3 regions of the Acidovorax sp. JHL-9 genome follow, and region 1 is predicted to be linked to each of the others. Evidence: riboswitches for the same ligand, from Rfam matches in the RefSeq annotation. Region 1 holds a riboswitch; each other region holds the start of a gene.

What was found. A riboswitch is a leader RNA that binds a small molecule or an ion and turns the genes downstream of it on or off. The one in region 1 is predicted to bind glycine.
Region 2: another riboswitch for glycine. It lies ahead of K225_RS0104450 (D-amino acid dehydrogenase); the one in region 1 lies ahead of gcvT (glycine cleavage system aminomethyltransferase GcvT).
Region 3: another riboswitch for glycine. It lies ahead of K225_RS0109915 (penicillin-binding protein 1A); the one in region 1 lies ahead of gcvT (glycine cleavage system aminomethyltransferase GcvT).

The regions. Positions count from the first base shown of each region.
Region 1 covers NZ_AUEX01000003.1:165,909-175,566, forward strand. Annotated here, with positions in the region: gene K225_RS0103665 (ABC transporter substrate-binding protein) at 1-734, shown strand, start outside; gene K225_RS0103670 (ABC transporter permease) at 842-1,732, shown strand; gene K225_RS0103675 (ABC transporter ATP-binding protein) at 1,755-2,549, shown strand; gene K225_RS0103680 (SDR family NAD(P)-dependent oxidoreductase) at 2,616-3,407, shown strand; gene K225_RS0103685 (Lrp/AsnC family transcriptional regulator) at 3,494-3,949, opposite strand; gene K225_RS0103690 (TRAP transporter substrate-binding protein) at 4,355-5,326, shown strand; gene K225_RS0103695 (TRAP transporter small permease) at 5,396-5,890, shown strand; gene K225_RS0103700 (TRAP transporter large permease) at 5,887-7,164, shown strand; glycine riboswitch at 7,170-7,280, shown strand; glycine riboswitch at 7,294-7,416, shown strand; gene gcvT (glycine cleavage system aminomethyltransferase GcvT) at 7,461-8,594, shown strand; gene gcvH (glycine cleavage system protein GcvH) at 8,687-9,061, shown strand; gene gcvP (aminomethyl-transferring glycine dehydrogenase) at 9,089-9,658, shown strand, end outside.
Region 2 covers NZ_AUEX01000004.1:66,223-75,880, forward strand. Annotated here, with positions in the region: gene K225_RS21550 (hypothetical protein) at 1-29, shown strand, start outside; gene K225_RS0104430 (YMGG-like glycine zipper-containing protein) at 90-599, shown strand; gene K225_RS0104435 (MFS transporter) at 725-2,647, opposite strand; gene K225_RS0104440 (YXWGXW repeat-containing protein) at 2,860-3,312, shown strand; gene K225_RS0104445 (2-keto-4-pentenoate hydratase) at 3,553-4,335, opposite strand; glycine riboswitch at 4,555-4,670, shown strand; gene K225_RS0104450 (D-amino acid dehydrogenase) at 4,763-6,100, shown strand; gene K225_RS0104455 (ABC transporter ATP-binding protein) at 6,257-6,979, opposite strand; gene K225_RS0104460 (ATP-binding cassette domain-containing protein) at 7,020-8,960, opposite strand; gene K225_RS0104465 (branched-chain amino acid ABC transporter permease) at 9,049-9,658, opposite strand, start outside.
Region 3 covers NZ_AUEX01000012.1:95,645-105,302, forward strand. Annotated here, with positions in the region: gene K225_RS0109910 (molybdopterin-dependent oxidoreductase) at 1-1,722, shown strand, start outside; gene K225_RS0109915 (penicillin-binding protein 1A) at 1,805-4,180, opposite strand; glycine riboswitch at 4,305-4,395, opposite strand; gene K225_RS0109920 (iron-containing alcohol dehydrogenase) at 4,504-5,664, opposite strand; gene K225_RS0109925 (fumarylacetoacetate hydrolase family protein) at 5,948-6,961, opposite strand; gene K225_RS0109935 (DUF3108 domain-containing protein) at 7,202-8,368, shown strand; gene K225_RS0109940 (DUF3567 domain-containing protein) at 8,534-8,830, shown strand; gene K225_RS0109945 (AbrB family transcriptional regulator) at 8,897-9,658, opposite strand, start outside.

The DNA of each region.
Region 1 (9,658 bases):
AGATCGCCCGCAAATTCGTGGGTGACAAGCCCGACGCCATCGTGGCGATTGCCACGCCCTCGGCCCAGGCCGTGATTGCCTCGACCAAGACGGTTCCCGTCGTGTTCTCCGCCGTGACCGACCCCGTGGCCGCCAAGCTGGTGAAAAACTGGGAGCCCTCGCACAACAACGTGACCGGCGTGTCCGACTTGCTGGCGCTGGACAAGCAGATGGACCTGGTCAAGCAGGTGGTTCCCGGTGCCAAGCGCGTGGGCGTGGTCTACAACCCTGGCGAAGCCAACTCGGTCGTCGTGGTCAAGCAGCTGCAGGCCCTGCTGCCCAAGCTGGGCATGACGCTGGTCGAGGCCGCAGCGCCCCGCTCGGTGGACGTGAGCAGCGCCGCGCGCAGCCTGATCGGCAAGGTCGATGTGATCTACACCAGCACCGACAACAACGTGGTGTCGGCCTACGAGGCGCTGGTGAAGGTGGGCCAGGAGGCCAAGATCCCGCTGGTGGCGTCGGACACCGACAGCGTCAAGCGCGGCGCCATCGCCGCCTTCGGCATCAACTACCGTGACCTGGGCGAGCAGACCGGCCGCATGGTGGCGCGCATTCTCAAGGGCGAGAAGCCCGGCGACATCAAGCCCGAGATCAGCACCAAGATGGAACTGTTCGTGAACCCCGGCGCTGCCGAAAAGCAGGGCGCGAAGCTGTCTGACGCGCTGGTCAAGTCGGCCGCGCAGGTCGTGCAGTAAACGCACCACCTCTGCAGGGTTGGGCATCCAGGCCCGCCCTCTCCGGCAGGAGCCATGCCTCGCGTGGCTCCTGCCTTGTTTTTTGACTCGTATCGTCCTGCTGCACCATGTCCTTCTTTTCCCTGCTCGGCGCCGTTGAAATCGGCCTGATCTTCAGCCTGGTGGCGCTGGGCGTTTTCGTCTCGTTCCGGCTGCTGCGCTTTCCCGACCTCACGGTGGATGGCAGCTTCCCGCTGGGCGGCGCCGTCTGCGCCATTCTGATCTCCACCGGCACCAACGCCTGGCTTGCCACGCTGGCCGCCACCGCAGCAGGCGCAGTGGCAGGCCTGATCACCGGCTGGCTCAACGTCAGGCTCAAGATCATGGACCTGCTGGCCAGCATCCTGATGATGATTGCGCTGTATTCGATCAACCTGCGCATCATGGGCGGGCCCAATGTGCCCCTCATCAATGACCCCACGCTGTTCGTGCTGCTGCAGCCCGAAGGCATGGAAGACTACATTGCGCGCCCGCTGATCCTCGTCGTCATCGTGCTGGCCGCCAAGCTGCTGCTCGACTGGTTTTTTGCCACCGAACGGGGCCTGGCCATCCGCGCCACCGGCTCCAACGCCCGCATGGCCCGCGCCCAGGGCGTGAACACCGGCGCCATGCTGCTGCTGGGCATGGCGGTTTCCAACGGCCTGGTGGGCCTGGCCGGCGCGCTGTTTGCGCAGACGCAGGGCGGCTCGGACATCTCCATGGGCATCGGCACCATCGTCATCGGCCTGGCTGCAGTTATCGTGGGCGAGAGCATCCTGCCCTCGCGCCGCCTGGCCTATGCCACGCTGGCCGTGGTCATCGGCGCCATTGCCTACCGCTTCTTCATTGCGCTGGCACTCAACAGCGACTTCATCGGCCTCAAGGCGCAGGATCTGAACCTGGTCACCGCCGTTCTGGTGGCCGTGGCGCTGGTGATCCCGCAGCTCAAGCGCAAATTTGCCAAGCGCAAGCCGTCCTGAACCCGCGCACCGAAAGAGCCCCATGCTGAGCGCCCAACACCTCGAAATCACCTTCAACCCCGGCACGCCGATCGAAACGCGCGCACTGCGTGGCATGTCGCTGGACATTCCAGCCGGCCAGTTCGTCACCGTCATCGGCTCCAACGGCGCCGGCAAATCCACTTTTCTCAACGCCATCTCGGGCGACCAGTCGGTGGACAGCGGCCGCATCGCCATCGACGGCGTGGATGTCACGCGCATGCCCGTGTGGGCCCGCGCCGAGCGCGTGGCCCGCGTGTTCCAGGACCCGATGGCCGGCACCTGCGAAGACCTCACCATCGAGGAAAACCTGGCGCTGGCGCAGCGCCGTGGCACCTTCCGGGGCCTTGGCCGCGCCGTCAAGGCATCCATGCGCGAGGGCTTTCGCGAGCGCCTGGCCACGCTGGGCCTGGGGCTGGAAAACCGCCTCACCGACCGCATCGGCCTGCTTTCGGGCGGTCAGCGCCAGGCGGTGAGCCTGCTGATGGCGGCGCTGCAACCGTCGCGCATCCTGCTGCTGGACGAGCACACCGCAGCGCTCGACCCACGCACGGCCGACTTCGTGCTGCGCCTGACCGAGCGCATCGTGGCCGAGAGCAAGCTGACCACCATGATGGTCACGCACAGCATGCGCCAGGCCCTGGACGTGGGCGAGCGCACCGTGATGCTGCACCAGGGCCAGGTGGTGCTGGATGTGTCGGGCGAAGAACGCCAGCGCCTCGATGTGCCCGATCTGCTGCACATGTTCGAGAAGGTGCGCGGCGAAAAGCTGGCCGACGACGCGCTGCTGCTGGGCTAAGTCCTCCATCCACGCGGCGTGCTTCACGGCAATCCAGTCTTGCAACACCTCCCCAGAAAGGCTCCCATGCTCTCCATCGATCTGCGCGGCAAAACCGCTGTCGTCACGGGCTCCACCGTCGGAATCGGGCTGGCCATCGCCAAGTCGCTGGCGCAGGCGGGGGCTGCTGTGGTCGTCAATGGCCGCAAGCAGGAGGCGGTGGACCAGGCCGTCGCCGCCGTTCGGACCCATGCCCCCGGCGCCAGCGCGCAGGGCGTGGCCGCCGACCTGGGCACCGCCGAGGGCTGCCGGCAGCTGGCAACCCAGGCGCCGCGCTGCGACATCCTCATCAACAACCTGGGCATCTACGGCACCACGCCGTTCCTGGAGATTGGCGACGACGACTGGCAGCGTTACTGGGATGTGAACATCATGTCCGGCGTGCGCATGTCGCGCGCCTACATGCCGCAGATGCTGGAGCGCAACTGGGGCCGCGTGGTGTTCATCGCGTCGGAATCGGCGCTGAATATCCCGGCCGACATGGTGCATTACGGCACCAGCAAAACCGCCATGCTGGGCCTGGCGCGGGGCCTGGCCAAGATGGCCGCAGGCACCGGCGTCACAGTCAACAGCGTACTGCCCGGCCCCACACTCTCTGAAGGCGCAGCCCAGATGCTGATGGCCACCGCCGCGCCCGGCCAGACACTGGAAGAAGCCGGCGTGGCTTTCGTCAAGCACAACCGCCCTTCATCCATCATCGGCCGCGCGGCGCAGCTGGAAGAAGTGGCCAACATGGTGGCCTACGTGGCCTCGCCACTGTCCTCGGCTACCACGGGTGCAGCGCTGCGCGTGGAAGGCGGCATTGTCGACAGCCTTTGAGGTACCCCCCGGCATTAACTACTGAATTGATAGCTTTCAGCGCTTATCCAAAGAGCGCTGGCAGCTATTTTTATGGACCACCGCCACTACACCCCCAGCGGCAGATCCGCCTTCTTCAGCGTGCGCAGCACAAAGCTGGAGCGGCTGTGGCGTATGCCCTTGATCTTGTAGAGCTTCTCGCGCAGCAGGCGCTCGTAGTCGCGCGTGTCTTTCACCACCACGCGCAGCAGGTAGTCGTAGTCACCCGACACCAGGTGTGCCTCGATCACCTCGGGAATGCTGGCCAGGGTTTCGCCAAACTTTTCCAGCGTGTTGTCGGAATGGCTGTCGAGCGTGACCATCACCAGCACCGTGTCGGACAGATCGAGCGCGCGCGGATTGAGGCGCACGGTGTAGCCCTCGATCACACCGGCCTCCTCCATTTTTTTGATGCGCCCCCAGCATGGCGAGGGGCTCAGGCCCACGGCCTGTCCGATCTCCTGCAGGCTGGCGCGGGCGTTGACCTGCAAAACGGAGAGAATTTTTCTATCAAGACGGTCCATGCATCTCATTATTCTTTGGATTTAAATTTTGCAGAATATTTTTCTGCATATTTCCAAAATCATCGCAAATTCAGAAGAACCATCCACCACCCCGGCGGCATACTTGTTTGCATCAAGGCGCTCTTACCGGAGTGCACAAACTGACAAGGCCCCGGCGGGTTACCGCCCGCACGGGGCACTTGGCAAGCATCTTCCCCCCAAGCCCAGCCGCGCGGCACTGTCGCGCACGCGACCCCGGCGCCCTGCCATCCGCCTCGCGCACCGCTGATCAGCACGCTGCCCCGCACAAACCCCGATGCCCAGCCGCGTGTTGCAGCGCCATAATTTTTGGCAGGTTGCAGCGCTTGTCTGCGCCGCAACCTGCAGCGCAAGCAGCACGCCAACATTTCCCTTTCAGGAGACACCATGCAATTGACCCGACTCGTCGTTGGCCTCGGCCTTGCCCTTGGCTTCATGGCCAGCGCCGCCGCGCAGACCACCATGCGCATCAGCATTTCGGTGGCGCAGAACTCGCACCAGGGCGTGGCCATCGACACCTTCGCCAAAGAAGTGGAAAAGCGCACGGGCGGCCGCTACAAGGTGCAGACCTTCTACAACGGCGCCCTGGGCGGCGAGCGCGAGTCGATTGAAGCCGTGCAGCTGGGCACGCAGGAACTGGCCTTCAGTTCCACCGGCCCGGTGCCCAACTTTGTCCCCGAGACCAAGATCCTGGACGTCCCCTTCCTGTTTCGCGACAAGGCCCATGCCCGCGCCGTGCTCGACGGCCCCATCGGGCAAGACCTGCTGACCAAGTTCGACGCCAAGGGCTTCAAGGCACTGGCCTGGGCCGAAAACGGCTTTCGCCACATGACCAACAGCAAGCGCGACGTGAAGGAGCCCGGCGACCTCAAGGGCCTGAAGATGCGTACCATGGAGAACCCGGTGCACATCGCCGCCTACAAGGGCTTTGGCATCATCACCACGCCCATGGCGTTCCCCGAGGTGTTCACGGCCCTGCAGCAAGGCACCGTGGACGGGCAGGAAAACCCGTTGCCCGTCATCATCTCGGCCAAGTTCGACCAGGTGCAAAAGCACCTCACGCTCACCGGCCATGTGTATTCGCCCTGCATCTTCGTGATGAACAAGGCGGCTTTCGACAAGCTCAGCGCGGCCGACAAGCAGGCCTTTCTGGATGCCGCCAAGGAAGGCACCAAGGCCAACCGGGCGCGCGTGGACGAAGACGATGCCAAGGGCGTGGCCGACCTGCGCGCCAAGGGCATGACAGTGATCGACACCATCGACAAGGCCAAGTTCGTGGCGACGCTGGCCCCTGTCAATGCCGAGTTTGAAAAGCAGTTTGGCAAGGCCGCGCTCGACAAGATCCGCGATTACAAATAATCTTCTTGTCGCTCTATTTTCACTAGCTATCAGCGCCCGCCGGTATTGCGCCAGCGGGCGTTTTCATTCATGAAAAATGCTTTTCTGACCTTTGAGCGCTGGACCACGTTCAGCGCCATGCTGGCCGCCTGCGCCATGCTGGCTGTGGCCTCGGCGCTGGGCATGTTCCAGATTCTGATGCGCTTCATATTCGAGCAGCCCGCAGAATGGACCGAGGTGCTGATCCGTTTCAGCCTGATCTGGATGGTGTTCCTGGCCATCCCCGCCGCCTTCCGCCAGGGGGCGATGGTGAGCGTGGATGTGCTCTACCGCTGGAGCCCGCCACGCATTCGCCGCGTGCTCGACTGGGTGGTGGCGCTGGCGGCGCTGGCCCTGATCGGCGTCATCATCTGGTGGGGCTGGGATTACGCGCAGCGCGGCGGCGTGCAGAGCATGGCGGGGCTGGAGTCGGTTTCGATGTTCTGGGCCTATCTGGCCATGCCGGTGGGCGGCCTCTTTTGCGTCGTCGGCATCATCGGCAACCTCATCGCCCCCCTGCGCATGGAACTGGAGACAGCGCAATGACCGCCACCATGATTTCCACCATGGTGCTGTGCTTTGCACTCACCGTTTCCGTGGCCGTTTCCATCGGCCTTGCGTCCATCCTGGGCATACAGGTTGCGAACGCCAACATGCTGATCTCGGTGAAGGAAATGTTCGCCTCGATCAACAAGTTTCCGCTGGCCGCCATTCCCTTCTTCATCCTCGCGGGCAACCTCATGGAAACCGGCGGCATCTCGCGCCGCCTGGTCGAGTTTGCCAAGAGCATCGTCGGCGGCGTGCAGGGCGGCCTGCCCATGACCTGCGTGCTCACCTGCATGATCTTCGCGGCGGTGTCGGGCTCGTCGGTGGCCACCACGTTCGCCATCGGCGCCATCCTGGTCCCGGCGCTCATCAAGCATGGCTACCCCACCAGCTACGCAGCGGCCTTGCAGGCCACCAGCGCCGAACTGGGCGTGATCATCCCGCCTTCCATCCCGCTCATCCTGTACGGCGTGAGTGCCGAGGTGTCGATTGGCGAGCTGTTCATCGCCGGCTTTGGCCCGGGACTGCTGATCAGTGGCGCGCTGATGCTGTTCGTGTGGGTCTACTGCAAATACAAGGGCTGGGGCAAGAACGATGGCGATGGCCGCATGCCCATCGGCCGTGCCACGCTGCAGGCCGGCTGGGCGCTGCTGATGCCGGTGATCATCCTGGGCGGCATCTACGGCGGCGTATTCACCCCCACAGAGGCCTCGGCCGTGGCCGTGTTCTATGCGCTGGTGGTGGGTGTGGTGATCTACCGCGAGATTCGCCTGGTGGACCTGTTCGCCATCCTGCGCAAGTCGGCCCTCTCGTCAGCGGTGATCATGTTCATCATTGCCAACGCCGGGCTGTTTGCCTTCCTCATCACCCGCGCGGGCGTGCCCGATGCCATCGGCCGCTGGCTGGAGGCGGTGCTGCAATCCCCTGCCCTGTTCCTGCTGGGCGTGAATGCGGCGCTGTTCTTCATTGGCATGTTCATCGAGACCAGCGCGGCCATCATCGTGCTGGCGCCCATCCTGGCGCCCGTGGCCCTGCACTTCGGCGTGGACCCGGTGCACTTCGGCCTGATCATGGTGGTGAACCTGGCCATGGGCATGATCACACCGCCCTTTGGTGTGAACCTGTTTGCCGCGTGTACGGTGGCGCGCATCTCGCTGGACCGCATCGTGGGGCACCTGGTGCCGTTCGTGCTCGTGATCCTGGCGTGCCTGCTCGTCATTACCTATGTGCCGCAGCTGTCGCTGAGTTTTCGGGACCTGGTGTACGCAAAGTAGTTAGAATCCCCCCGTCAGGAGAGAGTGCCCCGCCGTCGCTTCATGCACGGCAGCGCGGCACCGCCGAAGGCGCAGGCAGCAGCCGAACGCTCAGGCAAAAGGACTGGCAAGCGCCCGCAGCGATGCGGGCGTTCCCTTGCTGGAGAGAGATGTCCGCACTGCAGGTGCAGGCCATCCACCGAAGGAGCAAGCCGCGCGGCCAGCCAGGGCGCCGCGGTGAATCTCTCAGGTAAAGCGGACAGCAGGGCAAATCGCGTGGCATTCGTGCCACGGCCCCCATTTGCCCTGGAGCTCTTATGTCCACACCTGCCGCCGCCCTGCTCATCACGCCCCTGAACGCCCTGCACATTGAACTGGGCGCCCGCATGGTGCCGTTTGCCGGTTATTCCATGCCCGTGCAGTACCCTGCAGGCCTCATGGCTGAGCACCTGCACACGCGCCAGGCCGCAGGGCTGTTCGATGTATCGCACATGGGCCAGCTCAAGCTGGTCGGCCCCGATGCCGCCGCCGCGTTCGAGAGCCTGGTGCCCGTCGATGTAATCGACCTGCCCGTGGGCAAGCAGCGCTACGGCCTGTTGCTCAATGACGAGGGCGGCATCATCGACGACCTGATGTTCTTCCGCGTGGCCGACAACGAACTCTTTGTCATCGTCAACGGTGCCTGCAAGGTGGGTGACATGGCCCACATCCAGGCCCGCATCGGCCGGCGCTGCGACGTGGTGCCCATGCCCGACCACGCGCTCCTGGCGCTGCAGGGTCCCCAGGCCGTCACCGCCCTGTCACGCCTGGCCCCGGGCATTGAAAAGCTGGTGTTCATGACGGGTGGCGATTTTTCCATCGCAGGCTGCGACTGCTTCGTGACCCGCAGCGGCTACACGGGCGAAGACGGCTTCGAGATCTCGGTGCCCGCCGCACAGGCCGAGACCCTGGCACGCGCCCTGCTGGCCCAGCCCGAAGTGAAACCCATCGGCCTGGGCGCGCGCAACTCGCTGCGCCTGGAAGCGGGCCTGTGCCTGTACGGCAACGACCTCGACACCACCACCACACCCCCCGAAGCCAGCCTGAACTGGGCCATCCAGAAGGTGCGCCGCACCGGCGGCGCGCGCGCGGGCGGCTTCCCTGGGGCCGACAAGGTGCTGGCGCAGCTCGACAACCCCGCCAGCCTCGCGCGCAAGCGCGTCGGTCTGGTCGCGCTGGAGCGCGTTCCCGTGCGCGAGCACACCGAATTGCAGAGCGCCGACGGCCAGAAGATTGGCGAAGTGACCAGCGGCCTGCTGGGCCCCACGGTGAACGAACCCGTGGCCATGGGCTATGTGGCCCCCGCCTTTGCCGCCATCGGCACGCGGGTGAACGCCATGGTGCGCGGCAAGGCCGTGCCCATGGAAGTGCGCGCCATGCCGTTTGTGCCCGCCAATTACTACCGCGGCTAATTTTGCGCGGCGCGGCACCCCAACCGCGCCTGCGCCCGCTACATTGCAGATTCCTTTCTTTTTTATCTTCTAGCTGCTTGAGGAGCTTTCCCATGACCGTCAAATTCTCCAAAGACCACGAATGGATCAACGCCGCCGACGCGAACTCGGCCGTGGTGGGTATCACCGTGCATGCCCAGGATGCCCTGGGCGATGTGGTGTTCGTCGACCTGCCCGCCGTGGGCACCACGTTTGCCCAGGGCGACGTGGCGGGCGTGGTCGAGTCGGTCAAGGCCGCAGCCGATGTGTACATGCCAGTCTCGGGCGAGATCGTCGAAGTGAACGAGGCCCTGCGTGCCGACCCTTCGCTGGCCAATTCCGACCCGCTCAATACCGGCTGGTTCTTCAAGGTCAAGCTCAGCGATGCCAGCCAGCTCGACGCGTTGCTCAGCGAAACCGACTACACCGAGTTCGCCAAGAACGCCTGACCCTGTTTCCTTCTTCGAGACTGCCCCATGTTGATGCAATCCGCCCTGCCGCTCGGCGCGCTTGAAAACGCCACCGAATTCCTGCCCCGCCACATCGGTATCGACGCGGCCGACGAAGCGCACATGCTGTCGGTGATCGGCGAGGCCTCGCGCCGCGCCCTCATCGACTCCATCGTGCCGCGCTCCATCGCCCGCAGCCGCGCCATGGACCTGCCGCTGCCGGTCATGGAAAGCGCTGCGCTGGCCGAACTTAAGGCGATTGCATCCAAAAACAAGGTCTTGAAGAGCTTCATCGGCCAGGGCTACTACGACACACACATTCCCGGTGTCATCCTGCGCAACATCCTGGAAAACCCCGCCTGGTACACGGCCTACACGCCTTACCAGGCGGAGATTTCGCAAGGCCGCATGGAAGCCCTGGTCAATTTCCAGACCATGGTGTGCGACCTCACGGCCATGCCGATCGCCAACGCATCGATGCTCGACGAGGCCACGGCCGCCGCCGAAGCCATGACGCTGGCCAAGCGCTCGGTCAAGAGCAAGAGCAATGTGTTTGTGGTGGCTGGTGACGCGCACCCGCAGACCATCGAGGTGATC
Region 2 (9,658 bases), on a different contig from region 1:
AGGTGCCGGCGCAGCCGCCAGCGAACTGACGGGGGCCTTGCACGCGCTGGCGCATGGCCGATGTTCCATTTCCTATCTGAGGAAGCATGATGAAAGTCCTTTCCCTCGCCGCGGTGCCGCTGCTGGCCCTGACCCTGACCGCCTGCACGGTGATGCCCACCGGCCCCAGCGTGACGGTGCTGCCCGGCAGCACCAAGAGCTTCGAGCAATTCCGGTATGACGATGTCAATTGTCGGCAATACGCACAGATGCAGATCGGCGGCGCCACCGAAGCGGCCAACCAGGGCGCGGTGGGCAGCGCGGTGGTGGGCACGGCGATCGGCGCCCTGGCGGGTGCCGCACTGGGCGGCAACCACGAGGGTGCGGCAGTGGGCGCGGGCATGGGCCTGCTGATGGGCTCGTCGGTCGGTGCCAGCAACGCCCAATCCAGCGTCCGTGGCGGCCAGGGGGGCTACGACAGCGCCTACGTGCAATGCATGTATGCCCGCGGCCACCAGGTTCCGGTGTACGGCCGCATGCTCACCAGCCCGGGCGCCATGGGGCCGGGCTACTACGGCACGCCCATGCCGCCACCGCCGCCTGGCTACTGGCGGCGCTAGCCCTTCCTACAGGGTTGCATTCCAGCGGACAACCAGGCGGGAAGCCGAAGACAGTGCTCCAGCACGGCAAGGCCTTCCAACGAACTGATGCGTTGAAGGCAGAGCCATGCAGGGGGTGTTTCACTTCAGGCCGCCAGCAGGCGTGCCACATGCTCGCGCAGCAGTTCTGGCTGGGCCTGGGCGGGCGCCACGGCAGCGCCCACATTCAGCCCCACCCGGTTGAACAACCCGCGCCGGAACGGCCGCACCATGGCGCCGCCCTGTTCGATGCGGCTGAAATACGAGCCCCACAGGTTGGTCAACGCCATGGGAACCACGGGCACCTCCAGCCCGTCGGCGCGGGCACGCTCCAGGATCTTGGCGATGCCGCCCTTGAACGGCTGCAACTGCCCGTCGCGCGTGATGCCGCCCTCGGGAAAGATGGCCAGCAGGTCGCCTTCACGCAGCACCTGGGCGGCACGCTCGAAAGCGGCCTCGTACACGCGTGGGTCTTCCTTTTGCGGTGCGATTGGAATCGCCTTGGCCAGGCGGAACAGCCAGCCCAGCACCGGCACGCGGAAGATGCGGTGGTTCATCACGAAGCAGATCGGGCGCGGGCTGGCGGCCATGAGCAGCACGGCATCGACAAAGCTCACATGGTTGCAGGCCAGGATGGCGGCGCCGGTGGTGGGCAGGTGCTCATCGCCCCGCACCTTGAAGCGATAGACGAAACGCGAAAGCACCCAGGCCACGAAGCGCAGCAGGTATTCGGGCACCAGCAGGAAGATGTAGAACGCCACCACGGCGTTGGCGATGGCCGTGAACAGAAAGACCTGCGGCACCGTGAACCCCGCGCCCAGCAGCGCGCCCGCGATGACCGCGCTGGCGATCATGAACAGCGCGTTCAGGATGTTGTTGGCCGCAATGATGCGCGCGCGGTGCGTGGGCTGGCTGCGCATCTGGATCAGCGCATACATGGGCACGCTGTACAGGCCGGCAAACAGGCTGAGCAGCGCCAGGTCGGCCATCACGCGCCAGTGCGCGGACTGCGCTACAAAGGCAGTGAGCTGCATCACCTCGGAGGCCGGCAGGCTGCGCGAGGCAAAGTACAGGTCGATGGCAAACACGCTCATGCCAATGGCCCCGAGCGGCACCAGCCCGATCTCGACATGGCGGCGCGATAGCACCTCGCACAGCAGCGAACCGGTGCCAATGCCGATGGAAAAGACCAGCAGCAGCAGCGAGGCCACCTGCTCGTTGCCATGCAGCACCTCCTTGGCAAAGCTGGGGAACTGGCTGAGGAACACGGCGCCAAAGAACCACATCCAGCTGATGCCCAGCAGCGAGCGGAACACCACGATGTTCTCGTACGCCAGTTGCAGGTTGCGCCAGGTTTCGGTGAAGGGGTTCCAGTTGATCGTCAGGCCCGGGTCGGTGGCGGGGGCCGAGGGGATGAACTGCGCCACGGCACGCCCCAGCAGCGCCAGCACCACGCAGGCCACGGCCACCGTGGTGTGGCCGACGCCGGGGATGGCCACCAGCAGGCCACCGGCCACGTTGCCCAGCAGGATGGCGACAAACGTGCCCATCTCCACCATGCCATTGCCACCGGTCAGTTCGCGCTCGCTGAGCACCTGGGGCAGGTAGGCGAACTTGACCGGCCCGAACAGCGTGGAATGCACGCCCATCCAAAAGGTGCACAGCAGCAGGATGGGCACATTGCCCGACAGAAAGCCGCCCGCCGCCACCAGCATGATGGCGATCTCCAGGTTCTTGACGAAGCGGATCATGCGCGTCTTGTCGTATTTGTCGGTGAGCTGCCCCGACGTGGCCGAGAACAGCAAAAACGGCAGGATGAACAGCGCCCCGATCACCAGCCCCGCCAGCGCGGGCGGCAGCCACGACACGCTGAGCTGGTAGGTGGCCATCACCGTGAAGGCGAACTTGAACAGGTTGTCGTTGGCCGCGCCGGAGAACTGCGTCCAGAAGAACGGCGCAAAGCGGCGCTGGCGCAGCAGGGCGAACTGGTTGGGGTCTGCGTGCGCCGCATCTCTCTTTTCATCCGCCATGCAGACTGCTCCTTTGTGTTGCTGTAGCCTGCAATTTTGCACAGCCTCCATGACACACACCCTGCGCTGGCACAGGCTTGCAAGGTGCGCGCGTGGTGGCACGCGGATACACCACTTCACAACACTTCGCACAGCGCCTATGTGCGCTTGACACAGCGCCCCAATGATCAAGGCTCCCGGTTCCGCACGGAATCATTTCTGAGGAGTACACCATGGCACGCAATGCCCTCGCCGCCGCTTCCATCGCCCTGCTGTCGCTGAGCGCCCTGACGGCGGCGCACGCACAGGTCGGCGCCACCGTCATCATCCAGTCCGGCAGCCCGCAGTACCAGCGCCCTGCGCCGGCGCTGGTGCAATACCAGGCACCGCCGCCTCCGCGCCACGAGGCCGCACCCCATCCCCGGCGCGGCATGGCGTGGGTGCCCGGCCACTGGGAATGGCGCGGCCACCGGCATGTGTGGATGGCGGGCTACTGGGTGCAAGCCCGCCCCGGCTACCACTACCGCGAGCCCCGCTGGGTGGAACATGACGGCCGCTGGGCCATGCAGCGCGGCGGCTGGGACCGCGACCGGGACGGCGTGGCCAACCGCTACGACCGGGACCGCGATGGCGATGGCGTGCCCAACCGCCACGACCGCCAGCCCGACAACCCGCGCCGCAACTGATCTTGCGGCGCAGGTGGCCCCCTGCGGTTTCCCCGGGGGTCATTCCTGTTCCCAATCATTCGTGTCGAAGACACCTGTTCAAGATCTTTTCGGGGTCGCACAAGTACCTTGCCCAAAGGGTTGGAGTGCCATCGGGCGATGGCACGCCCCGGCTGCTTGCATGGGCACGAGCGAAGCCGCAGACAGTGCTGCAGCACGGCAAGGCGAAGCAACGACGCCACGGAGGGTTTGGAAAAGGAATCAGACCAGGTGCAGCTCGGCGTGGCCCAGGCCCGGGAAGTCGGCCACCACCACCGTGCCCGGCGCCACCAGCACGGTGCCGGTGCACGAGCCCGTGGTCACCCACTGGCCCGCACGCAGGCCGCCCAGGCTGCGCGCGCCCTCGTTGGCCAGCCACACCAGCAGCCGCAGCGGGTCGCCCGCCGGGTTGCCCCAGGCGGCGTGCTGCACGGCCACCGTGCCGTTGACGGACAGATGCACCGGCTGCACCAGGGGCTGGACCGCAGCCAGGTCGTCCGACCCCGAACCCACCACCAATGCACCATGGCAGGCCTGGTCGGCCAGTCGGCTGAACTCGCCCTGCTGGGCCCAGGCGGCAAAGCGCGTGTCGCACACCTCGATGGCGGCGCGCACCGATGCCATGGCCGCCAGCACCTCGGCCGGACTGTAGGGCGCGGTGCGCTCGGGCAGGTCGGCGCCCAGCTCATAGACCAGCTCGGCCTCGACCCCCATCACGGCAAAGCCTGCGGCAGGCAAATGCACTGCCTGCCCGGTGGACGCTACCGCCACCGAATCGCGGGTGAGCGCCGCGCGCGCGGGCAGCGCCCGGGGCGATGCGGCGCCCACCTTCCAGCCCGCGATCTCGCCGCGCTCACGCACCACGACGTCCTGCACGGCATAGGCCTGGGCCGCATTGCACGGGCGCAGCGCAGCGGGCAGATCGAGCGGCCGGGGCATGCGCCCCTGGCGCGCCATGGTGAGCAAGGCCGCGCTGGCAAAGGGATCAAAGGCGGTATCAGACATGGCAGGCATCCTTGGGATAGAGCTTGGCGGATTATGGCGAGGCACCAGTTGCTGCGCCCGTCCAGCATCAGCAACGATTGCCATCCATTAGCGCGCACAGCCCCCCTTTTGCGCCGCAGTGCCGCCTAGAATCGGCCTCGCAGGAGAGTCAGCGGCAACGTCCGCTTCACCGAAGGCGCAAACTCCCATACACGCTCAGGTTCCGTACTGCACCATTCAACAAAGCCGTCTGGAGAGCCGCCACGACCTACACGCGTGGCGCACCGAAGGAGCAAACCACACGCCATGCCGGCGATGCGGTGAATCTCTCAGGTACCAAGGACAGGGGGAGCGGCAGCTTGGCAGACGCGCCGGCTGTACGCTATTGAAGCAATAGCTGCTACCGCACGCCTGTCAAGCGCCAGAGCCCAGAAAGGCTTTGAAAATCATGCGCGTGATCGTTTTGGGTGCCGGCCTGCTCGGCGTGACTTCGGCGTATTTCCTGCAGCAACTCGGCCACGAGGTCACGGTCATCGACCGCCAGGCCACGCCCGGCGCCGAGACCAGCTTTGCCAACGGCGGCCAGATCTCGGTGAGCCATGCCGAACCCTGGGCCAACCCCAGCGCGCCGCTCAAGGTGCTGCAGTGGCTGGGCCAGGAAGATGCACCGCTCTTGTTCCGCCTGCGCGCCGACATGCGGCAGTGGCTGTGGGGCCTGCAGTTCTTGCGCAACTGCACCCCGGCGCGCACGCGCCACAACATCGAGCAGATCGTGCGCCTGGGCACCTACAGCCGCAGCGTGCTGCAGCAGCTGCGCGCAGCCACCGGCATCGCGTACGACCAGCGGACCCAGGGCATCCTGCACTTCTATACCAACGCCAAGGAGTTCGACGGCGCACTGGCCCCGGCCGAGCAGATGCGCCAGCTCGGCTGCGAGCGCCAGGTCATCAGCGCCGACGAGGCCGTGCGCATCGAGCCAGCCCTCGCCCACATCCGCCCGCAACTGGCCGGCGCCACCTACACGGCCGAGGACGAGTCGGGCGATGCCAACCAGTTCACACGCGAACTGGCCCGGCTGTGCGAGGCGGCGGGCGTGCAATTCCGCATGGGCCACCACATCACGGCGCTGCGCGAGGCCGGTGGCCATATCGACCATGTGGAGCTGACCAATGCCGAGGGCCGCTTTGAGCGCGTGCGCGGCGACGCCTTCGTGCTGGCCATGGGCTCGTTCAGCCCGCTGCTGGCCCAGCCGCTGGGCATTCGCCTGCCCATCTACCCGGCCAAGGGCTATTCGGTGACCATGCCGGTCAAGAACGCGTCGATGGCCCACGAGGTGAGCCTGACGGACGACGAGTTCAAGCTGGTGTTCTCGCGCTACACCAGCGCGCAGGGAGACCGTTTGCGCATTGCCGGCACGGCGGAATTGAACGGCTATGACCGCAACCTGAACCCGATGCGCTGCGAGGCCATCGTGCGCCGCGTGGAGCAGCTCTTCCCCGGCGCGGGCGATACCAGCCAGGCCCAGTTCTGGACCGGCCTGCGCCCCGCCACGCCCAGCAACGTGCCGCTGATCGGCAAGACCAAAGTGGCCAACCTGTTCCTCAACACCGGCCACGGCACGCTGGGCTGGACGCACGCCTGCGGCTCGGGCAAGGCGCTGGCCCATATCGTGAGCGGGCTGGCGCCCGAAGTGGACTTTGCTTTCACGGGCACGGCTGACCGCGCGGCACCGGGCCGCAAGATGGCCGCGACCGCGCCCAGCCAGCGGGCAGTGAACAACGCCTGAGAGGCGGACGACCTTGGGCGCCTGCGGCACCGGTGCGCAGCCGCAGGCACCCATGAAAAAGCCTGCGGTGCCCAAGGGCATACGCAGGCCATGCTGTCGGCGTGGAAGCTGGCCGCGGGGAGTTTGGCCCCTGCCAACTGCCAGCCTCACCAAGCGTCAGTGACCGCCGCCAAGGTAGGCGGCCTTCACGGCCGGGTCATCGCGCAGGCGCTCCGCCGGGCCTTGTACGGAAATGCGTCCGTTTTCCAGCACATAGCCGTAATCGGCAACCGCCAGGGCAGCTGCCGCAAATTGCTCCACCAGCAGCATGGTGACACCCTGCCCCTTGAGGCGCTCAATGATGCGGAAAACTTCCGCCACCAGAATGGGCGCAAGGCCCATGGAGGGCTCGTCGAGCAACACCACTTCCGGATTGAGCATGATGGCGCGGGCCATGGCCAGCATCTGCTGCTCACCGCCGGACAGCGTGCCAGCCAGCTGAGTGCGGCGCTCCTTGAGGCGCGGAAACAGCTCCAGAGCCCGCTCCAGGTCACCGGCCACATCCCCCCGGGGGCGGCTGCCCGTCAGGCGGGGAAAAGCCCCCAGGGTGAGGTTGTCGGTCACCGTCATGGTGGCAAAAACGCGCCGCCCTTCCGGGGAGTGCGCCAGCCCCAGCTTGGCGATGGTGTAGGCCTCCTGGCCGTCAATGCGCTTGCCGTTGAGCGTGATCTGGCCCGCGGTCGGCGCGATCATGCCGCTCACCGCCCGCATGGTGGTGGTTTTGCCCGCGCCGTTGGAGCCGATCAGCGTCACGACCTTGCCCTTGGGCACTTCGATGGAGATGCCGTGAAGCACCTGTACCTTGCCGTAGCCGGCCGAAAGATTCTGGATGGTCAGCATGTGTTGTGCGTCTTGTATCGTCGTTTCGGGGGCATCGGGCTCAGGCGGGCTGGGCCACGACGGTCTCGGCGCCACCGCCCAGGTACGCCTCGATGACCTTGGGATCGGCCTGAACTTCCGCCGGCATGCCTTCGGCAATCTTCTGGCCAAAATCCAGCACCGATACCGTGTCGCAGATGCTCATCACCACATCCATGTGGTGCTCGATCAGGATCACCGTCACGCCGTGGTCGCGAATCTTCTTGATGATCGAGATCAGCTCCACGATGTCCGGGGCGGTGAGACCGGCGGCTGGCTCATCGAGCAGCAGCAACTGCGGATCGAGTGCCAGAGCGCGGGCAATCTCCAGCAAGCGCTGTTTGCCATAAGGCAGGTTGCGCGCCTGTTCCGCGGCCAGGTCTTGCAGGCCGACAAAACGCAGCAGACCCATGCCCCGGGTGACGGCGGCATCGTTCTCACGGCGGTAGCGCCCCGTGTGCACGGCCACGTCAAACAGGTTGCTTGCAAAGCTGTGGTGCAGACCCACCTGAACGTTTTGCAGCGCGGTCATTTCGCCGAACAGCTGCACGTTCTGGAAGGTTCGCGCAATACCCGACAGAGCAATGTCCGACGAGGTACGCCCCACCACAGAGCGGCCACTAAAGCTGATCGCGCCAGCCGTCGGCACGTAAATGCCGGTGAGCACGTTCATCATGGTGCTCTTGCCCGAACCGTTGGGACCGATGAGTCCGTGGATGGTGCCCCGCTTGATGCTCAGGTCCACATTGTTCAGGGCCTTGAGGCCGCCAAACTGCATGAGCACGCCGCTGGCTTGCAACAGTTCGGTGGATTCACCCGCCATGGTGGCTGTGGACACCGCATCCGCCTGTGCTGCACCGGTGGGCTGCAAGGGCAGATCGGGAGGTGCCGTGCGCAGGTTGAGCGCACTGCGGACAAAACCCACAATGCCGTCCTGCAGGTAGTACACAACAAACAGCATGATCACGCCGAAGATCGACAAACGCCAGTCGGTCATGGTCTGCAGCCAGAACGACAGACCGGCCAATGCCACGCTGCCCACCACCGGGATCGCCATTTGCGAGATGGTCGAGCGCCCGCGCCGGATGGCCACCACGGCCGTGATGACCACCAGGATGGTGAGGCCCACCGACACGTAACGGAACAGCTCCACATCATCGAGCAGCTTGGGCAGCAACACGATGATGGCAGCGCCCACCAGCGAGCCGATGCGGCTCTTGCGTCCCCCCATGATCACCGCGAGCAAAAACAGCACCGTGAGTTCGAAGTTGTACGAGTTGGGCGAGATGTACTGCTCGGAATACGAATACAGGCACCCGGCCAGCCCGGCAAAACCGGCGCTGATCACAAACGCATACACCTTGTAGCGGTAGACCGATACGCCCATGCAATCGGACGCCACGGGGCTGCCGCGCAGCGCCTCGAAGGCCCGGCCCAGATGGGAGCGCAAAATGCGGTGCGACACGATGAGCGACAGCACCATCATGGTAGCCACCAGCCAGAAGTACTCGCGCTTGGCCAGCTGGAACCCGCCAATCTCGGGCTTGTCCAGCTTGATGCCCAGGGGGCCTTCGGTCAGAAAACTCATCTCATTGATGAGAATCTGGATGATGGTGCCGAACGCCAGCGTCACCATGGCCAGATAAGGGCCGGAGACACGCAGTGCGGGCAGCGCCAGCAGCGCACCGAAGCCCGCCGTCAGCACAATGGCGGCCGGAATCGTGACCCAGATGGGTGCGGCCAGCTTGAACACCAGCACACCCGCCGTGTAGGAACCCAGGCCGAACAGACCGGCATGGCCCAGAGACACCTGCCCGGTATAGCCCACCACAATGTCAAGACCAAAGAGCACGATCGCGTAGATCATGATGGTTTCGATCAGGTGGATGTAGTAAGGATTGCCGACCACCGTGGGGAAGGCCAGCAGGGCGGCAAAAGCCGCAATGGACAGGACCAGACGCATCACTTTGGTGCTGCTGGACGTGGGCGAGGCAGGGCCCTGCGGGCCGCCGGAACCGGCCAGGGAGGTAATAGAGGAAGCAGCCACTTTGTCAGACCTTCTTGATCACGGATTTGCCGAAAATTCCCTGCGGACGCACGGCCAGCACGATCAGCAGCAGCACCAGGCCAGGAACATCCTTGTAGCCGGTGCTGAGATAAAAACCGGTGGTGGTCTCTGCCACACCCAGGATGATGCCGCCCACCACAATGCCCAGGCCGCTGGTCAGACCGCCGATGATGGCGACCGCAAAAGCCTTGAGCCCCAGCACGGCGCCCATCGTGGCCCCCGTCAACGTCAGCGGAGCAATCAGCACGCCCGCAAATCCGGCCGTCAGGGAAGACAGTGCATAAGAGAAAGTAATCACCAGCCCGGTGTTGATTCCCATCAGCTTGGCGGCATCGCGGTCATTGAAGGTGGCCACCACGGCTTTGCCGAAGATGGAGCGGCGGTTGAACAACTCCACCGCCAGCATCATGGCCAGCGCACCGCAGACCACGAGCACTTCCATCGGCAAGATGTTGGCGCCCAGGAACTGGAACGGTGCCTCTGGCAGTGGCGAAGGGAATTTGAGGTCATCACGGCCCCACACGTTTTCTGCCACGTTCTTGAAGATGATGCCCAGCGCGATGGTGGACATGATCCAGCCGAACTCTGACTTG
Region 3 (9,658 bases), on a different contig from region 1:
TACGCCGGTACCATGGGCCTGGTGCAGGGCGAGAGCATGGACCGGCGCTTCTTTCACCGCCTGGGCGCCTCGCAGCTCGACCGCACCATCTGCGCCTCGGCCGGTGCCGAAGCACTGGTGCAGACCCTGGGCGGCAAGCTGGGCATGAAGGTGGAATTCTTCGCCGAATCCAGGCTCATCCTCATCTGGGGCAGCAACTCGATTGGCAGCAACCTGCATTTCTGGCGCTATGCCCAGCAGGCCAAGCGCAATGGTGCCCGGCTGGTGTGCATCGACCCACGCAAGACCGAGACCGCCGACAAATGCCATGAGCACATCCAGCTCCGCCCCGGCACCGATGCCGCGCTGGCCCTGGCGCTGATGCACGAGCTGATCCAGAACGACTGGCTGGACCCCGACTACATCGCCCAATACACCCTGGGCTGGGACCAGCTGCGCGAGCGCGCCCTGCAATGGCCGCCCGAGCGCGCCGCCGAGGTCTGCGGTGTACCGGTGGAGCAGATCCGCCAGCTGGCCCAGGACTACGGCACCACCCAGCCCGCCGCCATCCGCCTGAACTACGGCATGCAGCGCGTGCGCGGCGGCGGCAACGCGGTGCGCGCCGTGGCCTGCCTGCCCGCGCTGACGGGCGCCTGGCGCCACCGCGCCGGCGGCATGCTGCTGTCGAGCTCGGGCCAGTTCCCGGTGCAGCGCGCGGTGCTGCAGCGCCCCGACCTGATGCCCGCGCGCACACCGCGCATGCTCAACATGGTGCAGATTGGCGACGACCTGCTGCGCGACACCGCGCCCGGCTTTGGCCCCCGCATCGAGGCCCTGGTGGTCTACAACAGCAACCCCGTGGCCGTGGCGCCCGACTCCAGCAAGGTGGTGCGCGGCTTCGCGCGCGAAGACCTGTTCACCGTGGTGCTGGAGCATTTCCGCACCGACACGGCGGACTATGCCGACTACATCCTGCCCGCCACCACGCAGCTGGAGCACCGCGACGTGCACCTGGCCTACGGCCACACCGACGTGCTGCTCAACCGCCCGGCCATTGCGCCCCGGGGCCAGGCGCGCAGCAACGCGCAGATCTTCCGCGACCTGGCCGCGCGCATGGGCTTCACCGAGCCCTGCTTTGCCGACAGCGACGAAGCCCTGTGCCGCCAGGCCTTTGGCGACGCCGTGGACTACGCGCTGCTCGAAACCCAGGGCTTTGCCACACTGGCGCTGCCCGATGCGCCGTTTGCCGAAGGCGGCTTTCCCACGCCCAGCGGCAAGTGCGAATTCTTCAGCGCCCGCCTGGCCGCGCAGGGCCTGGACGGCCTGCCCGACCACCTGCCCAACCACGAGCTGCAGGGCACCGACGCCCGCTACCCGCTGGCCATGATCTCGCCGCCGGCGCGCAATTTTCTGAACTCCACCTTCGTCAACGTGCAGAGCCTGCGCGCCATCGAGGGTCGCCCGGTGCTGGAGATCCACCCCGATGACGCCGCCACACGCGGCATTGCCGATGGCGCCGTGGTGCGCGTTTTCAACGACCGGGGCAGCTACCTGTGCCACGCCACCGTCTCGCGCCGCGCGCGGCCCGGGGTTGTGAACGGCCTGGGCATCTGGTGGCGCAAGCTGGGGCTGGATGGGACGAATGTAAACGAGGTCACCAGCCAGGCCCTGACCGACCTGGGGCGGGCGCCGACGTTCTACGACTGCCTGGTGGAGGTGGAGGCCCACGCCGTGCCGGCCTGACGGTGCGTTGCCTTTCTTGCCTTAAAAATACTCCTGTATTTATAGCTATTGGCGCTTACATATCAAGCGCCATCGGCCACTCTTACCCCATATCGGCAGAATTTCCCGCCCTTGGGCGGCGCCCGTCCGGACCGCACTCGAAGGGGCTTTGGACAAAGGCCTTGCGGTCATCCACGCAGGTCCCGAAGACGTATTCCGGGTACACATAGTCCTCGCCGAAGCGCATCAGGTCCAGCGGCAGGGTGCGCGATACCGGCGTGCGCCCCCGCACCGCCTCGGCCATGTACTCTGTCCACACGGGCAGGGCCAGGGTGCCCCCGGTGTGCCGGCCCAGGCTGCGCGGCTGGTCGTAGCCCATCCACACGACAGAGGCCACGCCCGATGAGTAGCCGGCAAACCACACATCCCGCGCATCGTTGGAGGTGCCGGTCTTGCCGGCCACATCGGGGCGGCCCAGCGCCTTCGCACGCCGGCCCGTGCCGTGCTGCACCACGTCGCGCAGCATGCTGTCCAGCACGAAGGCATTGCGCTCGGACACCACGGTCGCACGGGGCGATGGCGCGTTCGCTGCATACAGCACCGCGCCACCGCGCTCGCTCACCTGGTGGATCAGCCGGGGCTGCACCAGGGTGCCGCCGTTGGCAAACACGGCATAGGCCTGCGTCAGCTGCAGCGGCGTGATGGCGCCCGCCCCCAGGGCCAGCGGCAGCCGGGGCGGATTGCGTTCGGGCAAGAAGCCGAAGCGGGTGGCGAACTCCTGCACGTACTGAACCCCGGCCGCGTCCATCAGGTTGACGGCCACCAGGTTCTTGGAGCGCACCAGGCCGCGCCGCGCGGTGATGAAGCCCTCGTAGTTGCCGCCGTAGTTGCGCGGGCTCCAGGCGGGGCGGCCGCGGGCGGCAGGGGTTACGACACGCTGTGTATCGTCGATCAAGGTGCCCGGGGCATAGCCCTTTTCCAGCGCCGCCGAATAGATGAACGGCTTGAAGGTCGAGCCCGGCTGGCGAAAGGCCTGCACGGCATGGTCGAACTGGTTGAAGGCGTAGTCGAAGCCCCCCGTGAGCGCCAGGATATCGCCGGTTTCCGTGTCCATGGAGACCAGCGCGCCCTCCATGCCCGGCAACTGGCCCAAATCCCACCTTTGGCGGGCATCGGCCACGACGCGAATCACCGCGCCCGGCGCTATGCGCTGCCGCGCTGGCGCATCGGGCTTGAGGGCGGCACGTGCGCTGGCGCTGAGCCGGCTGCGCGGTATCCGCACCGGCGTGCCATCGCGCAGCCACGCGGCAATGCCCTCGGCCTCGGACGCCGCATGCACCAGGGCGGCACGCAGTTCTCCGCTGTCGCGATAGGGCGCCAGCGCGGCGCGCAGGGCTTTGGGTTCGTCGGACGGCACAGCGCCCTGGATGCGCCCCTCGGGGCCGGCATAGCCGCGGGCATCCTGCGCGCCCAGAATGCCCGCGCGCAGCGCACGCGTGGCCGCGCGCTGCGCGGGAACGCTGAGGGTGGTGACGACATCCAGGCCCAGCGCATACGCCGCTTCACCGTACTGCTCCAGCACCATCTTGCGGGCCTGTTCCACGGCAAAGGCGGCTGCCGGCTCGATGGAACGGTATTGCGTTCGCAGCGTCAGCGCCTGTGTCCGCGCCTCCTGGTAGGCGGGCGCATCCAGATAGCCCAGTTCGTGCATGCGCTGCAGGATGTACTGCTGGCGGATGATGGCGCGCTCGCGGTTCACCACGGGGTTGTACGCCGACGGCGCCTTGGGCAGCCCGGCCAGCACGGCGGCTTCGGCCACCGTCAGCTCGTCCAGTGTCTTGTCGAAGTACACCGACGCCGCGGCCGCAAAGCCATAGGCACGCTCGCCCAGATAGATCTGGTTCATGTACAGCTCCAGGATCTTGTCCTTGCTGTAGGTGGCTTCGAGTTTGTAGGCCAGCAAGACTTCCATGAGCTTGCGGCTGTAGGTTTTGACGCGGCTCAGAAAGAACACCCGCGCCACCTGCATCGTGATGGTGCTGGCCCCCTGGGCATGCTCCCCCGATACCACATTGCGCAGCGCAGCGCGCGCCAACCCGGCGAAGTCCACCGCGCCATGTTCATAAAAGCGGGCATCTTCGATGGCCAGCAGGGCCTGGCGCATCTGCAGCGGGATCTGCCCTATCGGCACGAATTCCCGGCGCTCCTCACCATATTCCGCCAGCAGCGTGCCGTCCCTGGCATAGATGCGCATCGGCAACATGGGATCGTAGTCGGCCAGGTGGTCCACCTCCGGCAGCTGCTGCCACACCATGTGCAGCACATAGGCCCCACCCGCACTGCCGGCCACGACCAGCCCCAGGAAAAAACCCGCGAGAAATTTCAGGATCGGGTGCTTTTGGGGCGAAGGGGCAGGCGCGGCAACAGACGACGATGGGGGCATCAGGGGGAACTCTGGCGAGAGCAGGGCCCGTGCCATGACGGGCCTGCGGCGCCGCTCCCCCTGTCCTTTTACCTGAGAGTTTCGGCTGCCTGGGCAGCCTGCCCCTTCGGTGGACCCCCGCCTGCATTGCGCAGGGCTGCGGCCTCTCTCCAGTCGGCGATGGTCTCCTGCGGTCCGGCTTGCCTGAGCGATGATGGGAGTTTGCGCCTTCGGCGGAGGCGGGTTGCGCCCCTCTCTCCCGCAAGATAGGCGCTCACTTTAAATCACCCGCCAAAACCTGCCCTGCTCAAAAGGTCAATATCCCGCCCCCGGCCGGTTAGAGCCTGTTTACGATCTCCCAGGGGATCGCAAACAGGCTCTTACAGCGCGGCTTCCAGGATACGGCGGCTCACGGCGGGCGTGATCTCGCGCTGCTCGCCCAGCTGCACCATGCCATGCGCTTCGAGCTGGGCCACCACGGTGTCCACCACCTCCGCGCCCAGGCCATGGCCCGACAGGCGCGTGGCGATACCCATGCTTTCAAAGAAGGCGCGCGTGCGCTCGATGGCGGCGGTGATGCGCTCATCCTCCGTGCCGGTGGTGATGCCCCACACGCGCTCGCCGTACTGCAGCAGCTTGGCGCGCTTCGGGCCCCGGCGCTCATTCAGCAGCGCGGGCAGCACGATGGCCAAGGTGCGCGCATGGTCGATGCCGTGCAGCGCGGTGAGCTCGTGGCCGATCATGTGCGTGGCCCAGTCCTGCGGCACGCCGGCGCCGATCAGGCCGTTGAGCGCCATGGTGGCGGCCCACATCAGGTTGGCGCGGTCGTCGTACACGGGCTCCTGCGCCGTCAGCAGGCGCGGGCCCACCTCGATCAGCGTCTGCAAGAGGCCTTCGGCAAAGCGGTCCTGCACGGGCGCGTTGACCGGGTAGGTCAGGTACTGCTCGACCGTGTGCACGAACGCATCGACCACGCCATTGGCCAGTTGCTGCGGCGGCAGCGTGTAGGTCTTGGTGGGATCGAGCACCGAGAACTTCGGGTAGCTGTGCACGCTGCTGAAGGCCAGCTTGGCACCCTTGGCGCGGTGCGTGATGACGCCGCCGTTGTTCATCTCCGAGCCCGTGGCAGGCAGCGTGAGCACGGCGCCAAAGGGCACGGCCTGGGTGATGTTGCGGCCGCGCTTTTCCAGGATGGACCAGGCATCGCCCTCAAAGTGCACGGCGGCGGCGATGAACTTGGTGGCATCGATCACCGAGCCACCGCCCACGGCCAGCAGAAAGTCGAAGCCGCCGGCACGGATCTGCTCGACGGCCTTCATCGAGGTTTCGAAGCTCGGGTTGGGTTCGATGCCGCTGAAGGTGGCGTGCGGGCGCTCGCCCAGCGCGGTGCGCACTTCGGCCAGCGTGCCGGTCTTTTCGGCACTGGCGCCGCCCACCAGGATCAGCACCTTGGCCGCTGCGGGCACCAGCTTGGCCAGGTCGGCGATGCGGCCCTGGCCGAAAACGATGTGGGTGGGGTTGTGGAAGTCGAAATTCAGCATGGCAATGGAATGTTGGCGCACCGCGCCCCTTGCCGCGCCGGATGGCCCGGCAGGCGGCAGGAACGCAGGGCAGTGAGGGAAAAAACCACCAGGCAAGCAAGCCCGGTGGACGGACTGGTCATTGTCCGCGCGAAGCCGCCTGCACCCCTGTCGCCCAGGACAAAACCCTTGCGTCCGCCGGCCTGCCCTGCGGCGTGGCCCGACAGTGGGCGCCTGGAAAAATAGCTGCAAGCGCTTTTCAAACAAGCGCCACAGCCATTTTTCCTCAAAATGGCGCCACCACTCATCCACCCGCAGGCGATGCAATGGTCTGGTCGATGGCGCCGAAGATGCTCGCACCGTCCTTGCCCTTGGCCTCGATGCGGATGGTGTCGCCGAACTTCATGAATTCGGTGCTGGGCTTGCCGTCCTGGATGGTCTCGATGCAGCGCTTTTCGGCGATGCAGCTGTAGCCCTTGGGCCATTCGGTGCGGCCGTTCTGCTCCACGCCCTTGTTGCTGACGGTGCCACTGCCCACGATGGAGCCCGCGCGCACATTGCGCGTCTTGGCGATGTGCGCGATGAGCTGGCCGAAGTGGAAGGTCATCTCGGGGCCGGCGTCGCACATGCCGACCTTGCGGCCGTTCCAGGTGGATTGCACGGTGAGGTGCACGCGGCCGTGGTCCCAGGCGTCGCCCAGCTCGTCCAGCGTCACGGCCACGGGGCCGAAGGCGGTGGCGGGCTTCGCCTGGAAAAAGCCAAAACCCTTGGCCAGCTCGGCCGGGATCAGGTTGCGCAGGCTTACGTCGTTGGCAATCATCACCAGGCGGATACCGTCCAGCGCCTGGTCGGCGTTGCTGCCCATCTTCACGTCGCCCGTGATGACGGCGATCTCGGCCTCGAAATCGATGCCCATGGCCTCGCTGGGCACCACCACGTCGTCGCAGGGCCCCATGAAATCATCGCTGCCGCCCTGGTACATCAGCGGATCGGTGTAAAAGCTCTCGGGAACCTCGGAGTTGCGGGCTTTTCGAACCAGTTCAACGTGGTTGATGTAGGCCGAGCCATCCGCCCACTGGTAGGCGCGCGGCAGCGGAGCCATGCACTGGGCCGGGTCGAAGGGAAAAGCGTGGCGCGCGCGGCCTGCGTTGAGCTGGTCGTACAGGTCCTGCAACTGGGGCGACAGGAAGCCCCAGTCGTCCAGCACCTGCTGCAGCTTGCTGGCAATGCCGGTCGCATAATGGGCCGTGCCCAGGTCACGGGAGACGACAACCAATTGGCCGTCGCGTGACCCGTCTTTGTAGGTAGCGAGTTTCATGGGGAAAGCACCTTCATCTCAATCAAAATGGCGTCAATGACGCGCAAACCACGAGATTACGCCGGGTTCAATGGATTCGACTGAACAAAACTCGCAATTTTTTGGCGTGAATGAACAAAGAACGTGCAGGCACCCGGTCCGCAGAGGTCCGTTTCCCGCGGCAGGAAGCGCGGCCCCAGACCGCCCAGCTGCCGCAGCACCTGGGTGCGGTCCGCGCCTGACGCCTGCCGGAGCCCCGCCATGCCACGCCGGCCACTCTTTGTATTGACCGCCCTGGTGCTGGCACTGCACTGGCTGGTGCTGCAGGGCATGCCCATGGCCTGGGACAGCAGCCCGTCCACGCCCCCCGCTGCACAGGTCTTCAGCACGCGCAGCATTGCCCCCACGCCACCGGCAGCGGTGCCCCCCGCACCGCCTGCGCCTCCCGCGCCTGCCCGCCCTGCGACGGCACGCAAGAAACCCGCTGCACCACCGGCGACGCAGCATGCAGCGAAGGCAGCCACCGCACCACCCCCCATGCCGTCAGCGCCGCCCGACAACCCGGGCGAAGCCCCACCGCCCGACGCGGCGGTGGACACCGCGGGCACGCCGGCCGCCGAAATGCCCGGGAAGCCCGATGCCGATGCCGTGGCCATCGCCCCTGCGCCCGACGCCAGTGCGCCGGCCACTCCATCGTCCACGGACCCGGACAACCCCCTGGGCGCTGGCGTGGACATCCGCCCTCCCGGCGGCGCCACAGGCCCGGCGGGCGAGGCCGCCAGTTTCGCCGTGCGCCTGCCCGTGCCGGTGCGCCTGGCCTTTGATGTCAGCGGGCAGGCCAAAAAATTCAACTACAGCGCCAGCGCCGAGCTGTTGTGGCGGCACGACGGCAACCGCTACGAAGCCCGCCAGGAGATCAGCGCCTTTCTGCTGGGCACCCGCTCCCAGGGCAGCGTGGGCCAGATCACCGCCCAGGGGCTGCAGCCCGAGCGCTTTGCCGACCGTTCGCGCAGCGAGCAGGCCGCCCATTTTGACCATGCCCAAGGCCGCATCACCTTCAGCGCCAACACCCCGCCGGCGGCCGTGGGGCCCGGCGCGCAGGACCGCCTGAGTGTCTTCATCCAGCTTGGCGCCATGCTGGCGGCCGAGCCGGGGCGGTTTGTGCCGGGCACCCAGGTCACCCTGACCACCGCCAGCGCCCGCAGCGCCGACCGCTGGACCTTCTCGATCGAGGGGCAGGAAACGCTGGACCTGCCCGCCGGCCCCCTGCTGGCCTGGAAGCTGCAGCGCCTGCCGCGCCGCGACTACGACCAGAAGGCCGAACTGTGGCTGGCCCCCGACCTGGGCTACATGCCCGCGCGCATCCGCCTGACCCAGGCCAACGGCGACTTTGCCGACCTGCGCCTGCGCAACAGCAGCCCACCCTGATCGCCCGGGTGTTGCTGGCTGGTGCCACGGTGGCGATGAATCCCCGCCAACCCGGCGCAGGCCGTTTTTCGTGAAATACTGCAAAGCATCAGGTACTGGGAACCTTGGGACTTGAACTCTGACCGCTCGCTGTCATCTGATTCCTATATCGACTGGGGGAACGCCATGCACATGCTCTACGACTCTGACTCCTTTGTGGTGGTCCACATGCTGCCCGATGCCGTGGAGCAAAAAGAGGGTCCACTGAACGACACGGCACCGCCAAAGCCCCAACTGGCGCGTCACGGCTTTGAGATTGTGGACAAGCGCTCGGGCAAGGAGGTGTATCTGGACGGATCCTGGGCCGAAATGTTCCAGCAGCAGATCCTGGCCTGGCAACGCGACACCCCCACCCAGGAAGAGGTGGAGGACGCCCTGGACCGCTACGCCGGTCTGGCGCAGAACCCGGTCGTCGTGCATTAGCAGGGACACCCCCTCGTTGCGGGGCGGCCCTTGCTTGGCATCCCTGGTCTGGGGGTACGCCAGTTTTTACGCACTGCTTTCTTCTGCAAGGCTTGCTGGTTTTTCTGCTGGCGGATAAATGCGCCGAAACAACGGCTCCACCAGCATCAGCACCGCGATCAGGCGGCACACCTGAAACGCCGTCACCACCGGCACACCGAGCTGCAGCACCTTGGCCGTAATGGCCATTTCGGTGATGCCGCCGGGTGAGGTGCCCAGCAGCAGGGTCACCCAGGGCAGCCCGGTGGCCCAGGCCAGCGCCCCGGCGAACAGTGCGCACACCCCCATCAGCGCCAGCGTGCCCAGCGCCACCGAGGCCAGCCAGCGCGGCGCGGTGTGCAGAAAATCGGCCCGAAAGCGCACGCCCAGGCTCACACCGATCACCAGCTGCGCCGCGTTGACCAGCCCCTGGGGCACGGCCGACAGCGTCAGGCCCGCCATGGCCAAGCCCATCGACACCAGCAGCGCGCCCATGAACCAGGGGTTGGCGCGGCCCAGCCGGTCCATGGCCAGCGCACCGGCCCCGGTGAGCAGCGCCAGCAGTACCAGCCCAGGCCAGCTCACCAGGCGCACGGTGGGCGGCAGGATGTCCAGACCGTGCAGGCCGCTCCACTGCAGCGCAAACGGGATCGTCACGGCGACGATCAGCAGGCGCAGGCTGTGGCTGGCGGCCACGAGGTCGGTGCGGGCATTTTCGCGCTCGGCCAGCAGCGTCATCTCGGAAGCCGCGCCAATGGCGCCCGAAAAATAGCTGGTGGCCCGCAGCATCGACGCCGGCACGCCATGCAT